DNA from 3 places in the Bacillus sp. S10(2024) genome. Region 3 is predicted to be linked to each of the others. Evidence: riboswitches for the same ligand, from Rfam matches in the RefSeq annotation. Region 3 holds a riboswitch; each other region holds the start of a gene.

Region 1 (5,906 bases), 340 kb from region 3:
CGGTAATCCCTTCTAACCCTCTTGGCGGCACTCCCTTTTTAGAGTTTGTTTGAAACAAATGCCCATACAGAAGGGAATCTGCACCATTTTTAAAAGCCGATACAGCTTCTTCAAATGAATGAACGGAGTAACCAACATGCAAATAAGAAAATTTTTCTTTAACAGATTTTACATCCACGCTGCTATACCCAAGTTGTACACGTCTAATATTTAATAAAATTGCAATATCAATCCGATCATTGATGACAAGTTTAGAAGAAGGAAATCCTTTATATAAGAGCTTCTCCACACCTTCATATAACTCTTTCGTACTTTTCTCTCGCTCACGAATGTGCAAATAATCTATTTCACTTTCAATATCAATTGCTATATGCCCTAACTCTTCAAATGACATACGACCATTTGATATAACGTGAAGCTCAGCTTTCATATCTATTCGCCTACTTTAAAATGTTTTCAAACAACTCGTTTGCTGGAACAATTTCTTTTGCCATTCCTTTTTCTTTTAACCACTTGTTTTGTTTTTCCCAAGAACTTGCTGTATCTGATAAAAATGGTTCATCTTTCGTTTCCATTTTATCTAATAAAATTTTCATACTCTCTTTTTCAACTTCTGGAACCAATGGGAAATTCTCTTTTTCTTGGTGATTTAATAAAATGTTTAATGCTTCATCTGGATTTTTCTTCATAAATTCATAACCTTTTTTCGCCCCGCGTAAAAAGGCTTGTAATGTTTCTTTATCCTGTTTCAATGTTTTATCGCCTGTTACAAATACCAGTTCATGATAGTTCGGTACACCGTAATCCGCTGGGTTAAAATATGCTGGCTCGTAACCTTTATGACGCATGACTGGAACTTCATGGTTAATATATGCCCCTGTAACAGCATCTACTTTTTTCGTAGTAAGAGCCGGTACTAAATCAAAACCAACATCAACTACTTTTACGTTGTTTGGATTTCCCCCGTCTTCTTTAATCATCGTTTTTAAATATTCTTCACTTAACGGTGTCCCTGAATATCCAACTGTTTTTCCTTCCAAATCTTTAGGAGAAGAAATGCCTGCTGATTTTAGCGATACAACATGGTTTAAAGGGGAACGAACAACTGCACCGATAGATTTCACTGGAATGTGTTCATTCGCTCTCGCAATCACAACGTCAGGCTGATAATACAATCCAACAGTTACTTTTCCTGCTGCTGCTAACGTTAATGGATCAGTTGGATTAGAAGGAAATTTAATATTTACCTTCACACCTTCTTCTTTAAAATAACCTTTTTCCATTGCTGCATAAATAAAGCTATGCACTGCATTTGGATACCAATCGAGCATGACAGTGACTTCTTTTTCGCCTTTTTTCTTTTCTGATGCCGAATTGCTAGAACACCCAACAATCATCGCGATTAACAATGTAAATACAAAGATGCGCTTTACTAATTTCATGAATGCTTCCTCCAACTAATACATTTTCTCTCAAATATCGAAACGAGTAATACAAAGAAAATAGCGAGCAATGACAATAAAACAATTGGTGCAAACACACCCGCACCATCCATTTGTGTCATCATTCGTTTACTAAAATAGCCTAGTCCTGCTTGTGCTCCAAGCCACTCTCCAATCGCTGCCCCAATCACGCTAAACGGCACAGCCACCTTTAAAGCTGAGAAAAAATAGGGAAGTGCAGACGGTAATTTCAATTTGAAGAAAACATCTTTTTTTGTTGCACCATATGTAATTAAAAGCTCTTCCCACTCCTTTTTCGTACTACAAAGGCCATCATACGTATTTACTGTAATGGGAAAGAATGTAATCAGTACTGTGACAACAACCTTACTCCAAATCGAATAGCCAAACCATAAAACAAATAATGGTGCTAAAGCTGTAATGGGAATCGTCTGTGAAGCAACTAATAGCGGATAAAATGCCTTCTCAGCAAATGTACTCATACTCATCAACATTGCTAACCCAACACCTAATACGATAGAAATAACAATGCCGATCACTGTAACAGAGAGCGTTGCTGGTAAATGCACCGTAAGCAATATATTCCGCAAATCCCATATTTTTTGAACAATGGCACTTGGAGACGGTAAAATGTACATTTCATCAAGAATCCGTGCTCCTACTTCCCAGCCAATCAGCAAAATAGTCGTTACAATAATGGCCGGAACATAATCTACAATTCGCTTCATACAAGCACCTGTCTTTGCAATATGCCAATGAGTTCATCTTTTAATGCCAGCATTTCTGGGTGATGCAAATCTTTTCGAGACCGTTCTTGCCCAAGTGGCACAGTCCGCTCAGTTAATAATGTAATGGGCTGCTCTGTTACGATAAAAATACGGTTAGAAAGATACAGCGCTTCATCAACATCATGCGTAATAAACAAAATTGTTTTTTGCCAATATTCCCACTGTTCAAACAACCATTCTTGCAAAGATGCCTTCGTTAATGCATCAAGTGCACTAAACGGTTCATCTAATAGTAAGAGGTCACCGCCCGTTAACAACGTCCGAATAAACGATACGCGTTGCCGCATTCCGCCTGATAAATCTTTTGGCTGTTTCTTTTCATACCCTTGCAGTCCAAATTGCTCCAGCAGCTCTTGTGCTTTCATGTGTGCTTCTTTTTTCTTCATGCCTTGACATTCAAGTGGCAAAGCTGCATTTTCAATAATGGTTCGCCACGGGAGTAACATATCTTTTTGCGGCATATAGCCAACAGGAGTTGTTCCCATTACATCAATCGTGCCAGCATTCGCTTTCTCAAGTCCCGTAATAAGCCGAAACAATGTACTTTTCCCGCAGCCACTCGGCCCGATAATGCTAATAAATTCTCCTTCTTGTACTACAGCATTAAGGCTCTTGATAATCGGTTTCTCATCATAATGAAAAGAAACGTTATGAAATTGTAGTATGTTTTTGTTCCTCAAAACCCCACATCTCCTTACGATATGCCATATCCCAAAATAAGTATTCAAAACGGCTGGAATATAAGAAAATTTCTTCTAAACGATTTAATTCTTCTTCTGTTTTCCCAATTGCAATTTCATTACATAAATCAATTAACCATATACAAAGATTCCCATATTCTTCTGAGCTGTATCCTTGAATCCACTCACCAAAAAATTCATGATCACGCGCGGATGGAATAGCATTTAAGCGCTTCCCAATCTCCCAATAACTCCACATACATGGAAGCAATGCTACAATTAACTCAGCAAGTGTACCGTTTTGTGAAACTGACATCATATAGTTTGTATATGCTAGATTCATAGCAGACGGCTTTGCTAATTCCATTTCTTCAACAGAAATTCCTAAACGCTTTGCGTATTGTTTATGAATCATCATTTCTCCATTTAAAATCCCATCGATTTGTTCAGCAAACTTCGCCATTACTTTTGGATTTGTTGCTTTTACAACACCAATTGCATATAACTTTGCGTAATCTAACAAATACAAATAATCTTGAACAATATAATATTGAAATCTATCTTTCTCTAACGTTCCATCTCCCATCCCTGTTACAAATGGATGATTATGACTCTTCTCCCAAACAGGTTGCACCTTTTCAAATAATCTTTCACAAAATGTCATCTCCGCTTCCCCTTCCTGTATATATGTTTCCAAATAAAAAACCACTTCTATATAAGAAGTGGCCACAGCAAACAAAAGAAAAACTCATTTGTTGTTTCCACTTCCCTACGCTAGCATCACCTAGATCAGGTCATAAGGGTTAAGGATTTTACCTCTCTCAGCTTTTAAGCACCCCTAGTGGTGTTCTATAAAATTTTCAATAAAAAATCCCCGTTTCTATGCATAAAGAAACGGGGACGTTATTTATATCGTCCAAATTGCTTCCCTACGCTAGCATCATCTAGATCAGGTTCAAGGGTCAAAGACTATAGGTCTTACTCTCAGCTAGCAAAACTAGCTCCCCTAGCAGTATATTCATTTAACATAGTCAGTATACCATCACCCTATCTCATCGGCAACTCTTTTCATTTCTCCTTCTACCTATCTGTAAGTTCAGAAAAAAACGAATTCCTTTTCGCTATTTCCATAATAGCTATAAATCTGCTATCCTTTTATTATATATCCATTTTCACTTTTCGACATTTAAGTCGCTGCTATACAAAATACATCATAACCACTACTTGTTTTCTCCTTTTGTTTTAAGCCTTGCATGTGGTAGAAAAAGTCCTTGATCATTTCTATGTGCAGCCAAATTCTCCACTCTAAAAAAAAAGAGTTTTTAACTTACACATAGAGAAAAAGCTTTCGTTTGTTTTTAATCTATAAATATGTTTCAAACTTAATATCCACATATTATAATTTAAATTATAACAATGCATTACTTAAGGAGGTCAATGAATATATGAATTTAAAAGTCGCAGCACTAACAGCAACTACTGTAGCAGTTGCCTCTATGCTCCCCTCTATGGCAGACTCTAATGTACATACTGTAGAAGCAGAGCAAACTGCAAAAGCAAAAATTGGTTATGTTAAAACGGAAACGTTACAAATGTACAATAGCCCGAATGGAACAGACCCTGTTATTGACAATATTACACGTAACACTCCCGTTACTATTTTAGAAACAACAAATGAATGGTACAAAGTTCACATTCACAATAAAACTGGTTATGTCAAAAAAGACGCCATTTCTTTAACAAAGCCACAAAATGGTGAGAATCAATATATCGTAAATGCAGATGCATTAAACGTTCGCTCTGAACCAAACACACAATCTGAAATTATTACTGTATTACCAAGTGGGAAATTTGTTACTGTTCAAGAAGAACAAGAGGGATGGTATAAAGTTGTACATAATGGAACAAGCGGCTATGTAAAGAAAGAATTTTTATCTAACGCCGATCAGCCATTAGTAAAGGGAATTACTGTACAAGGCGGAAGTTCTTATTACGTTGCCACTCCAACATTAAAAGTACGTAGCGGAGCAGGAACAAATGCAGCCATTATCGGTTCTTTACCAAATGGAACACAAGTACAAGTCGTTGAAAGTGTGGGAACATGGTATAAAATTCGCTACGGATCAGGATATGGCTATGTTGCACAGCATTATGTAGTACAAGGACAAAAACAACAGCAGCAACCAAAACAGCAAGCTACCCCATCTATTCCAGCTGCATTTAAATATCCTGCCCAAGGGAAAATCAGCTCAGAATTTGATGTACGCTGGGGAAAAATGCACTACGGCGTAGATATTGCAGCAACAGGAAATGTTCCAATCCAAGCTGCCGCATCTGGGACTGTTGTAAAATCATATTATTCTACAAGCTATGGAAACGTTGTATTTGTTGCCCATCGTATAAACGGGAATTTATACACAACTATATATGCTCACATGAAAAGTCGTGCTGTCAAAGCAGGAGATACAGTGACAACAGGTCAATTGCTCGGTTATATGGGAAATACAGGACATTCATATGGACAACACTTGCATTTTGAATTACATAACGGGGAATGGAATTTCGAAAAAACAAATGCTGTAAATCCACTTCCTTTCTTAGTTAGGTAACGCATAATGACACGTAATATTCCATTACTTATTGAGTATTTAGCGTTTTTCGGTTTAATTTGTTGCTTATTAATTTACAACACAAACACTGTATCTTTAAGCATTATTATTACATTTGTTACTTGTGAAGTGCTTATGGAAATATTCAAAATTCGACTGAAGCGACATATTTCGCACATATATACTACCCTATTTATTATAAGTTCTTTAATAACAAACATAATTTTTAATGGCTTGCATATTTCTGCAATGTTTCCAGTATTTTTTGTGGCTATTCTTCTTATCGTATCTCAATATATATACGTCCCAGAACATCGTAAACAACAACAGCAGGAAAAAGCATGGAAAGTTTGAAAATAGTGCGAC
Region 2 (5,906 bases), 1.1 Mb from region 3:
TTTCAAATTCAGTACTTGGAAAACCCAAAAATCTCCCTTTACAGTAAGAATATTCATATTTCAAACCTATGTGTACATTATATCAAAAATAAAATGCACTTACATCTTGTTTTACAAATATACAAACGATAATCTGACATTCCCGCTACAACTTGTAAAAAGTAGATAAAAAAAGCTCTGCGAAATTCGCAAAGCTTTTTTCTATTTATTCACGACTTGCTCCATATCCGGGCTGCAAATCTTTGACTGACACGATTTATTTAAGGAACATGCTGCACATTTCCCTTTTTTGCTTCGCTTTACGAAGTTCATTAGCGTATATCCTGCATATCCAAAAATGACAGCTCCAATTACAATGTTAACTATCATTATGATACATCTCCTTTTAGAATCCGAGTATGGATCCGACTTGGTATATTACTAGTGTTAATACGTATGCAACCACAAGCGGGTACACAACAGAGAAAATCGTCCACTTTAGAGATCCTGTTTCACGACGGATAACCGCAACTGTTGCTAAACATGGTACATATAATAAAATAAAGAACATGAACGAATATGCTGATAACGTTGTGAAATGCGTACCGATTACGTTTCCTAGTACATCTTCTTTCACAGAATAAATAATTGCCATTGTCGAAACAACAACTTCTTTTGCTAAAAATCCTGTTAACAGAGATGCAGCTGCTTGCCATGTTCCAAAACCAAGCGGCGCAAGAATTGGAGCGAATAATCCACCAATCATTGCTAAGAAACTATCACCCATATCTACACCAAATCCAGATGGGCCCGCATAGTTTAATAACCAAATCACAACAGAACCACCGAAGATAAATGTACCTGCTTTACGTACAAATCCTTTTCCTTTTTCCCACGTACTACGCCATAATGTTTTTACTTGCGGCACACGGTAAGGCGGAAGTTCAATAACGAAAATAGATTTCTCTTCTTTTAAAACCGTAATAGACATAATTTTTGTAACGACTAACGCTAGAATAACACCAATGAGATATAAAGAAAATACAACAACCGCTTGACTATTTGGGAAAAAGACCCCTGCAAATAATGCATATACAGGTAAACGGGCTGAACATGACATAAACGGTGTCACTAAAATCGTAAGCAACCTCTCTTTTTCCTGTTCAATTGTTCTCGCTGCCATAATGCCTGGTACATTACAACCAAAACCGATAATCATAGGAATAAACGCTTTTCCGTTTAGTCCAAAAAACTCCATCACACGATCCATAACAACGGCAATACGCGCCATATATCCAGAATCTTCTAGTAATGAAATGAAGAAGAACAATACGAAAATTTGCGGTACGAATACTAATACAGCACCCACTCCTGCAATAATTCCATCTGTAACGAGCGCTCGAATGAAATCAGACGCTCCAATATTCGTAAGCCCTGCTGTTACCCAATCTGTAAGTGGACCACCGACAAATGCATCAAATTGATCAGATAAAGGCGTTCCAATCCACGAAAACGTAACTTGAAAAATTAAAAACATGATTCCTAAAAAGATCGGTATCCCCAAAATTTTATGCGTAATTAATTTATCAATTCTTTCCGAAAAAGGAATGCTTCCTTCTTTTTCATGACGAATCACACTTGTTTTCAACTTTTCAATATACGCTGCACGTACCCCGTATATGTGCTGATCTAGCGTAACATCTAATTCTTCTTCCAATGCAGAGCGAATTGCTACAAGTTCTTTATATACATGCGACTTGGTAAGTTCTTTCTCTACCACTTCGTTATTTCCTAAAAATTGAAGCGCAAGCCATCTTGCATGATCATCATTTTCTCGCTGCAATTTCTCCATAACGCGCTGGATTCCTGTCTCTACCGCTTTACCATACGAAAGAATAAACGGTTTCTGCTCCGCCTTATCGCTTTCATGAAGAGCAGCCAATAATTCCTCACAGCCTTTTCCACTTCTTGCTATAACGGGAATCACTGTTACACCTAGCATTTCAGATAACTTCTTTACATCAATCACAATCCCGCGTTGTTTTGCCACATCAATCATATTTAAACCAATAGAAAGTGGTTTTCCAAATTCCAACAATTGTAATGTTAAATGCATATTACGTTCAAATTGTGAAGAGTCCACAATATTTAACATATGATGAAATTCTTCTGTTAATAAAAACTGCGTAACAACCCCTTCATCACGGGATACAGGATTTAAATCGTATATACCTGGTAAATCTATTAACATTCCTTGCTTATCTTTTAACTTACCAATCTTTTTTTCTACGGTTACTCCGCTCCAGTTGCCAACATATTCATAAGAACCAGTAAGCGCATTAAACAATGATGTTTTTCCCGTATTCGGATTTCCTAGCAAAGCAACCTTGTTCACGTTAATTCCACCTTTATCATTTTCGCATCACAATGACGAATAGAGATTAATTGCCCACGGCATTCTAATGTACATGGACCATTAAGCATTGCTTTTTGTTTTATACAAAGCTCGCATCCTTCAGAAAATCCAAATGAAGCTAAGCGACGTTTTAATAATTTATCAAGAGATTGTAAATCTTTCACACGTACTTTTTCATCTATACTCATATCAACTAAATTCATCAAATTATCCCCCTCAAAAGATAACGATAATTATTATCAATATCAATTATAACATGACTCTCTGAAAAAACACTATACAATATGCTGTGAATTTATTACTATTTTTTGTACAATTTCAGCTTATTTAACATAAAAATTGTTGTTATATTGAATAAGGTCTGACCCGATCTCGCTTTCTACCTTTTTTAAACCTCGCACGTGGAAAAATAAAGAACTGACTACTTCTACGCACAGCCCATCCCTCTCGCCCTTCCTAAAAAGAAAAGGTATTATATTTTCATTTGCCATTCTTATCCATTGTTATTACAATAATAGTAACAATCTAAGAATCTCGTTGTCACAGGGGGAGCCGCGTTGCTGAGAGGGAATACTTTGTTCCGACCCTTAGAACCTGTTAGTTAATGCTAACGTAGGAATTGTGCAGACGTATATACATAAGTAGTGATTTTCAATTTGTGTATTTTCATCCCCCTATGATAAGGATTCTTCTTTTGTAACTTGGATGTAGGGGGATTTTTACATGCGTAACACAAATTTACAAGCAATGATAGAGGCAGCGATTCTCGCAGCATTTGCGTTAGTTATCGACATTTTGCCGCTCTCTATTAAACTTCCAACAGGCGGTTCTATCTCATTTGCTATGATTCCAATTTTTATTGTTGCTTACCGCTGGGGATTTAAAGCGAGTTTCTTAAGTGGTCTCGTTTGGGGATTATTACAAATTGTCGCAGCAGATGCAGCTATTTTTACACCGGTACAAGCGTTTATTGAATACTTCATCGCCTTTGCCTTTATTGGCTTTGCTGGATTATTTCATGCACCAATTCAACAAGCAATCGCCAATAAACAAAAAGCAAAAGCAACTATGTATATCATTATTGCTACGTTTATCGGCAGCTTAGCTCGTTACTTTTGGCACTTCATTGCCGGCGTAATCTTCTTTGGACAATATGCACCAAAAGGACAATCAGCTGTTTTATATTCCTTTATCTATAACGGCATCACAATGATTGGTTCTTTCGCAATGTGTGCGGTTCTACTTGTCGTTCTATTTACAACAGCACCGCGCTTATTTACAAGCTCGAATGCACATCATACAAACAGAAAAAAGATTGCTTAAACAGCAATCTTTTTTTACCTCAGTATTCCAAGTTATTTTCCTAATGTGATTCTCTTTTTCTTACGATTTCGGGAGTTTGAGAATGGAGTGCGCAGCTGCTCTCAAAATTATTCTTACCGTTTTGCTTATGAATCCAAGATTTCATCTCATTCCATAAAACAACTCTATGCACATCATACCCTATGTGATATTGCTCATTTATGTTCTCTTTGTAGTTCTCATTCCATTTGTACCATACTATTTTATCGCGTGAATCTACTGGTATTTCTCGCCGATCAATGACAGTTGTACAATCCTTATTATTAGCTAACATAATTGCGTCATTCTCTAATAATAAAGCAAGAGCCTCTGAGCGCTTCTCCATTCTCTTTCTCCCTTCAGTTGTAGTACCTAACGTCTTATTTCCCTAAAATGTGTGTGCCTTACATAGATAAGTTTATTCAAAATAACGTTGCTTAACTATCGATTAACCTTACAAAGAACCTTACATTTTTGTAAGAATTATAATATCAAATAAAAATATATAAATATAAAAATTTCATTTACAATCTTTCTCAAACTGCAATTCCTTATACCCATTCACAATTTTCGTCATACAAAATAATAAAATCATATAAAACAGAACTGGAATCATAATAATTCTCGGTTCAATCATGAGCTCTACATAATAATAACTAATCAAATTCGACCACTCATTTAAATATGGAAAATACAAGTTAAATTGGTCGTGCGTTTGTCCGGAAACAATCTTCGTTCCTCCAAGAAACAACTTAAAAATAGACAAATGCAACATAAGAAGGAGCACTTGTACCATTTGTTCTCCCACTTGAAAGATAATTTGTGGGCTTAGTGCCTTAATCATATGCGTTCGAAATACATGCCCTTTACTTCCTCCCAATAAGAATGAGCTTTGCACATAATCCTTCTGCCAAATCTGCTGAACTTCTTGCTGAAATAATCGCGTTAAACTCGGAAGGGCAACGAGAATGAACACGGCAATTTGTATATATAATAATTGGACATTTGTAACAACCTGCTCCGTCCGTATTTCATATATGACAAAAGGAGTGAGTAAGAAAAAACAAAAGATTGTTTGCGGAAATAGTTGCAAATTCATCAAAAAGTGATGGAAGAAAATTAATTTTCGCTTCACATGACTCATAAAAAAACCAATGCACAGCGATACAATAACTCTTACGACGGCAACAAATAGTGCAATTAAAATCGTGTATTTTGCCCCGTCCATTACCTTATAAAATAAATCTTCCCCTCTTCGATCTGTTCCGAACCAATACTCACGAGATGGAGAAAATGGTGCAGCTTCTACAAGTGTGTCATTTTCATCATAACGATATTGCTTCACTGCAGGTTCATGCTTTACATATGGCAGAAAAAAACTGATAAGAAGCAAAAGAAAAACAATGGTAACAAATATAATATGGAAGTGCCTACGCATACAATTTCTCCTTTCGCCATTGTAGAAATAGAACGACTCCATAAATAGGTACGATAAAAAGCAAAAGCAAATACACAATGACCGCTGGATCTTGACCACTCATTATAATGGACAATATCCCATTTGCATGAAACAGATATTCAAAAATGAACAAGTTTGTCACGAGAATTAACAATATATATTGCACGTGATTCATAACAGAAACGATAACATTCCGAAAAATATGTCTACACAAAATATACATTTCACTAAAACCTCGTGCCTTTGCGAAGGTAACATACTCTTGCTTTCGTTCCTCGCCGATAAGTAATAGTTGCAGTTGAAATAATGAGATAGTCGGTAAAACAGATAGAATGAGGATTGGTAGTACGATGGATGGATTTTGTTCTGTAGAAATTGGATTTAATGCTAAAAAGTCTATATTTCGATACACACTTATAATAAGAAGCTGAATAAAGAAAATAAAAAAGACATCCGGAACTGTCTTCAAAATGGATACAAACCCTTCTATTATTATACGAATGTTTCTTGGTAGCATAGCAACTCCTACACTACTGATAACTGCAAACAAAACAGATACAACGAATGCGCCGAAAATAAGCCCAATCGAATATATATAAGGCTTTATTACAACAGGAAAGAGCGGGTATTCCCTTTTCTGCATCACAAATACTTCTACATTATCTGGAATGGCTCGTACTTGCGTTCCAATTGTCATCTTTAACTGCGCAG
Region 3 (5,906 bases):
GTAAATATGTGTTAAATCATAGCTTTATGATTCCGGATCTTGTCGCAACAATTACATCAATTGGAATTGGAATGCTTCTCGTTTCACTGATGTTTTAATTCAGAAAGAGCTAGCCTTTACAGGGACTAGCTCTTTTTAATCAAACGTTTGTTTAAATATTTATCCCGCTATTCATGGACCCTCAAGCGCGAAGCAGTAGGTGGGGAAAGCTCAATCAATAACTTCGATACTATATCCTCTCTTCTTCATCCCAATTTGCACTTGCTCAACATGCTCTTTATCTTTCGTCTCAAGAGAAAGATGAAGCTGTGCATAACCTGGGAATACTTTCGATCCAATTCTCTCTAAATGAATGTGAGGAACATTTGCTTCTAAATCGGTGATAATTTGTAATACTTGCTGCAATATTTCTAGCCCAATTGTTCCTTGTTCAACGATCACACGTCATCAAATGGATGAACAAATGTCGCTCCAGTTCGCTCTTTTAAATCAAGTGCATAAGCTAATGCTTCATTTTTTCATGAGCTGCTATAATATTTTGTAACGTAATCATGTTGTCGCCTCTGAAACAGTATATTCATACACTTTAGTTTCAACGGCACAATTTGTTTTATACAAAAAAAGAACCATTTCTGCACATGAGAAATCGTTCTTTTCATATATGAACCCGTTATTTTTTTACTAACTCCGCTAATTTTTTCGTACTATCAAAAGGGGAATCTGCTAAACTAATTGCTGAAATCACAGAAACTCCATCCGCCCCGGCTTCCACGACAGAAGCAGCATTGTAGGCGGTAATCCCACCAATACCGACAATCGGAATTTCAATACCACTTTCACGGAAAAAACGTAATCCTGCCGTTCCTTGTACCGCTTTTGCATCTTTTTTCGTGGTTGTTTGAAAAATCGGTCCTACTCCTAAATAATCCGCACCATTTTCAATCGCAAAACGAGCTTCTTCTATTGTATGAGCGGACACACCAATGATTTTATCCCCCATTTTTTCACGTACAATCTGAATGTTTTCATCATCTTGCCCAACATGAACCCCATCTGCCTCTAACGCTAGTGCTAATTCCACATCATCATTTACAATAAAAGGAACATGATACTCTTTACATAAGGATTGCAACTGCTTTGCAAATGCATATCGGATTTCCCCCGTTAACGCTCCGTCACCTTTTTCACGGTATTGAAAAAGTGTAACTCCACCATCAAGTGCTTCTTTCATAACTTGTAATGGATCTTTTCTGCAATTGTTACTTCCCATAATAAAATACACTTGTAATAACTCCGACATCTGCCGTTTATCAATACGTGCCATTTCCCTCATCCCTTCTTAACGAATTTCTTCAACATTTCCATATTGTTCAACGTCTTCTGCCTTAACGCTTGCTAACTGATTTAAAAATTCAATTTGGAAACTTCCCGGCCCTTGTTCAGCTGTTTTACTTACAGCAATTTCTGCCGCTACACCGTAAAATGTTACCGCCGCAACAGCCGCTTTTACATAATCGTTTTCGATTGCTGCAAACGCTCCGATAACGGATGTTAATAAACAACCCGTTCCTGTTACTTTCGTTAAAATGGGATGACCGTTACGAAGAATGAAAGTTCTTTCTCCATCTGTTATCACGTCTTCTTTTCCAGTAATAACGATAATTGTGTTTAGCTGCTCTGCTGCTTGTTTCGCAACTGAAACAACATCACCATTTCCTCCCCCTGCATCAACACCTTTAATCTCCCATTTCTCATCAATCACATTTGCTATTTCTGCTGCATTGCCACGCATGATTGCTAGCTTTACTTCACTTGGAATATACCTTGCCACTTCTGTTCGATACGAAGTTGCCCCAGCACCGACCGGATCAAATACAACTGGTACATTGTGCGTATTTGCTGACTTTCCAGCAATAAGCATCGCCTCTACTTCTTCTTGGTGAAGTGTTCCCATATTTAAAACGAGCGCTCCCGCGATACTTGCCATTTCAGCTACTTCTTCTTTCGCATATGCCATCACAGGCGATGTACCTAATGCCAGTAATCCATTGGCAGTAAAATTTGTCACAACGACATTTGTAATATTATGAACAAGCGGATTTCTTTCTCGTACTGTCTCAACTACTTGTGCAATTTTTTTCATTTTCATATGTATCTCTCCTTTTTTATAACGGGAGATATAGCAAAAAAGACACTTTTGCGCATGCAAAGTGTCTTCATAATGTGCTTTTTACACTCTCCCTACGCTGGCATTACCCAACAGGTTCAAATGGTCAACGACGGATTAGCCGTACTCTCAGTTTGCATCCACAAACTCCCATGTGTTTTCTTATTCATCTACTTCAGTAGTCTACTCCGTTTCTATTGAAATAACAAGTTGAAAAAAAGATATAAAAACCTCTTTTTTCGATAGGTGAGAGCACCTGGCCATGCATAGGAGCGGTCATGTTGTGTTTTGCATAGCAGCGACTTAGAAACATGAAAACTACAATATGGTTCAAATCTTCGGAATAACTGAATCCGAAGGGGATGTATGCTATAGTTAACTTACGGAAATTGAAAGGATGTTTGAAATATGGCAAAAAGTGTAATAATTGCTGAAAAACCTTCTGTTGCACGTGATATTGCGCGTGTATTGAAGTGCGATAAAAAAGGAAATGGTTACATTGAGGGCAGTAAATATATTGTTACGTGGGCTTTAGGGCACCTCGTTACATTAGCAGACCCAGAAAGTTATGATGTGAAGTATAAAAAGTGGAATCTAGAAGATCTTCCGATGCTGCCGGAACGCTTAAAATTAACGGTGATTAAACAAACTGGCAAGCAATTTAATGCTGTGAAAAGTCAATTGACTAGAAATGATGTAAATGAAATTATCGTAGCTACAGACGCTGGTCGCGAAGGTGAATTAGTAGCTCGTTGGATTATTGATAAAGTTAGAATGAATAAGCCGATTAAACGTCTATGGATTTCATCTGTTACCGATAAAGCAATCAAAGATGGCTTTGCCAATTTGAAGCCAGGTAAAGCGTACGACAATTTATACGCTTCAGCGGTTGCCCGTTCGGAAGCTGACTGGTATATCGGCCTTAATGCAACACGTGCATTAACTACAAGATTCAATGCACAATTAAATTGCGGTCGTGTTCAAACACCTACTGTAGCGATTATTGCAGGACGTGAGGACGAAATTAAAAACTTCAAAGCACAAACCTACTACGGTATTGAAGCACAAACAACAGAGAAGTTAAAGCTTACTTGGCAAGATGGGAAAGGCAATAGCCGCAGCTTTGATAAAGAAAAAATTGATGCGATTGTGAAAAAATTAGGAAAGCAAAATGCGACTGTAGTAGAAATTGAGAAAAAACCTAAGAAGTCGTTTGCTCCTGGTCTTTATGACTTAACAGAGTTACAACGTGATGCAAATAAAATTTTTGGTTATTCTGCAAAAGAAACATTAAATATTATGCAGAAACTTTATGAACAGCACAAAGTATTAACATATCCGCGTACAGATTCACGTTATATCTCATCTGACATTGTAGGAACACTTCCAGAACGTCTGAAAGCTTGCGGAGTAGGTGAGTATCGTTCTTTAGCCAATAAAGTCTTAACGAAACCAATCAAAGCTTCTAAATCTTTTGTTGATGATAGTAAAGTAAGTGATCACCATGCAATCATTCCAACAGAAAGCTATGTAAACTTCTCAGCTTTCGCAGATAAGGAGCGCAAAGTTTACGATTTAGTTGTAAAACGTTTCTTAGCAGTTTTATTCCCTGCTTTCGAATACGAACAACTAACGTTACGTGCAAAGATCGGTGATGAAAATTTCGTCGCACGCGGCAAAACAATTGTGAATTCTGGCTGGAAAGAAGTATATGAAAATCGCTTTGAAGATGACGATGCAGCAGACGACTTGAAGGAACAAATTTTACCTCGCATCGAAAAAGGCGATACATTAAACGTAAAACTAATTGCAGGGACAGCTGGTCAAACGAAGCCACCTGCACGTTTTAATGAAGCGACATTACTTTCAGCAATGGAAAATCCAACAAAGTACATGGACACGCAAAACAAACAGCTTGCAGACACATTAAAATCAACCGGCGGACTAGGTACAGTTGCTACACGTGCTGACATTATTGATAAATTGTTCAATTCGTTCTTAATTGAAAAACGTGGCAAAGACATTCACATTACATCAAAAGGCCGTCAATTACTGGATTTAGCACCAGAAGAGTTAAAATCCCCTACACTAACTGCTGAGTGGGAGCAAAAACTTGAGGCCATTGCGAAAGGAAAATTGAAAAAAGAAGTATTTATTTCCGAAATGAAAAACTACACAAAAGAAATTGTTTCCGAAATTAAATCGAGCGATAAAAAATATAAGCACGACAACATTTCCACAAAAACTTGCCCAGACTGCGGCAAACCAATGCTAGAAGTAAACGGTAAAAAAGGAAAAATGCTTGTATGCCAAGATCGTGAATGCGGCCATCGTAAAAATGTATCCCGCACGACAAATGCACGCTGCCCGCAATGTAAGAAAAAACTAGAACTTCGCGGTGAAGGAGAAGGCCAAATCTTCGCATGTAAATGCGGCTATCGTGAGAAGCTTTCCTCATTCCAAGAACGTCGTAAAAAAGAATCAGGTAACAAAGCAGATAAACGTGCCGTTCAAAAATACATGAAACAGCAACAACAGCAGGAAGAACCTCTGAATAATGCATTAGCAGAAGCATTAAAGAAATTGAAGTTTGATTAAAAGGAGTTGGCTTGCCAACTCCTTTTTCCATGCCCACTAATATATCGGCGCCTCGACGTTATTCAACATAACTCTCCATAAACAAAAGGTTCCTACCAATTGGCAGGAACCTTTTGTTATTAATGAATTATCTTACTTCCTTTTGCATTTTCTACAAACTTTTCGCTCGACTTATTAATTGGCTTTTTCAAGACCAAGGCAATAATAAGCATGACAACTACCCATATACATAATACGAGAAGGTCTTTCCATACAATACCCCAAAGCATACCGCCTACTGTCTCACGAATAATACGAATTGCATACGTGAACGGCAGGAATGGATAAAGTGCTTGGAAGAACTTCGGCGTCATTTGAATTGGGAATGTTCCCCCTGAACCAGCAACTTGTAGTACAAGTAACACGATTGCCATAGATTTACCGATGTTTCCAAATACAGAAACAAGTGAGTATACAATACAAACGAACACTCCAGCAATTAACATGCTAAATAGGACAAACCAGAATTTATCAACTACATAAGTGCCCAGTATGAACATATCTCCCATTGCTACGATAAATGCCTGAGCAAGACCGACCGTTAAGAATGTTAAGAAACGGCCGAAGTAAATTTGATAACTTTTATACTCCGCATCTTCCTCATGTACTTCTACTGTTAATAATGACACCATGAGCAATGCCCCTACCCATAACGCTAACACTGTGTAGAACGGCGACATTGCTGAACCGTAGTTTGGAATTGGATATAATTTGTTCTCTTTTAAGTTTACTGGACTTGCGAAATAATCACTTTGTTTCTCGACATCATGTTTTAATAAACGAATGATGTCTTTTAAATCTTCTTGGGATTCAAATTCGCGAATTTTATTAGCAATTTCTTTAATTTTCTTCTCAGCTTCTGGAAGCTCTGCTTTTACTTTTTCAACTTTGTCTTTGCCAAGAACTAACCCTTTTGATGCATCCTCTAATAACTTCTTCACATCAGGCAACTTTGCATTCGCTGTGTTTAAAACATCTGCTGTGTTTTTGTTTATTCTTTTCGTTTTAACAATTGCATCATTGAAACTTGGGACAATTTCAGAGTCGTAGCGTGCTAAAATATCACCTATTTCTTGAGATGCATCTTTAGCTGCTGCATTTA

The links. Region 3 has a riboswitch for thiamine pyrophosphate ahead of thiM (hydroxyethylthiazole kinase). Riboswitches for the same ligand answer to the same signal wherever they lie in the genome.
Region 1: it holds a riboswitch for thiamine pyrophosphate, as region 3 does, so the genes downstream of both, tenA (thiaminase II) here and thiM (hydroxyethylthiazole kinase) in region 3, are expected to answer to the same signal.
Region 2: it holds a riboswitch for thiamine pyrophosphate, as region 3 does, so the genes downstream of both, thiT (energy-coupled thiamine transporter ThiT) here and thiM (hydroxyethylthiazole kinase) in region 3, are expected to answer to the same signal.

What each region holds. Positions count from the first base shown of each region.
Region 1 is NZ_JBFLUR010000002.1:2,805,163-2,811,068, forward strand. It holds gene tenI (thiazole tautomerase TenI) at 1-430, opposite strand, end outside; gene AB1280_RS14340 (ABC transporter substrate-binding protein) at 441-1,442, opposite strand; gene AB1280_RS14345 (ABC transporter permease) at 1,439-2,191, opposite strand; gene AB1280_RS14350 (ABC transporter ATP-binding protein) at 2,188-2,931, opposite strand; gene tenA (thiaminase II) at 2,900-3,595, opposite strand; TPP riboswitch at 3,681-3,781, opposite strand; TPP riboswitch at 3,841-3,949, opposite strand; gene AB1280_RS14360 (SH3 domain-containing protein) at 4,377-5,540, shown strand; gene AB1280_RS14365 (hypothetical protein) at 5,547-5,894, shown strand.
Region 2 is NZ_JBFLUR010000002.1:4,215,559-4,221,464, reverse strand. It holds gene AB1280_RS21465 (FeoB-associated Cys-rich membrane protein) at 202-369, opposite strand; gene feoB (ferrous iron transport protein B) at 386-2,374, opposite strand; gene AB1280_RS21455 (FeoA family protein) at 2,371-2,598, opposite strand; TPP riboswitch at 2,931-3,032, shown strand; gene thiT (energy-coupled thiamine transporter ThiT) at 3,119-3,718, shown strand; gene AB1280_RS21445 (hypothetical protein) at 3,759-4,082, opposite strand; gene AB1280_RS21440 (ABC transporter permease subunit) at 4,257-5,174, opposite strand; gene AB1280_RS21435 (ABC transporter permease subunit) at 5,167-5,906, opposite strand, start outside.
Region 3 is NZ_JBFLUR010000002.1:3,144,954-3,150,859, forward strand. It holds gene AB1280_RS15990 (hypothetical protein) at 1-98, shown strand, start outside; partial or broken gene AB1280_RS15995 (threonine ammonia-lyase) at 211-405, opposite strand; gene thiE (thiamine phosphate synthase) at 671-1,324, opposite strand; gene thiM (hydroxyethylthiazole kinase) at 1,340-2,149, opposite strand; TPP riboswitch at 2,222-2,331, opposite strand; gene AB1280_RS16010 (DNA topoisomerase III) at 2,576-4,765, shown strand; gene AB1280_RS16015 (YhgE/Pip family protein) at 4,885-5,906, opposite strand, start outside.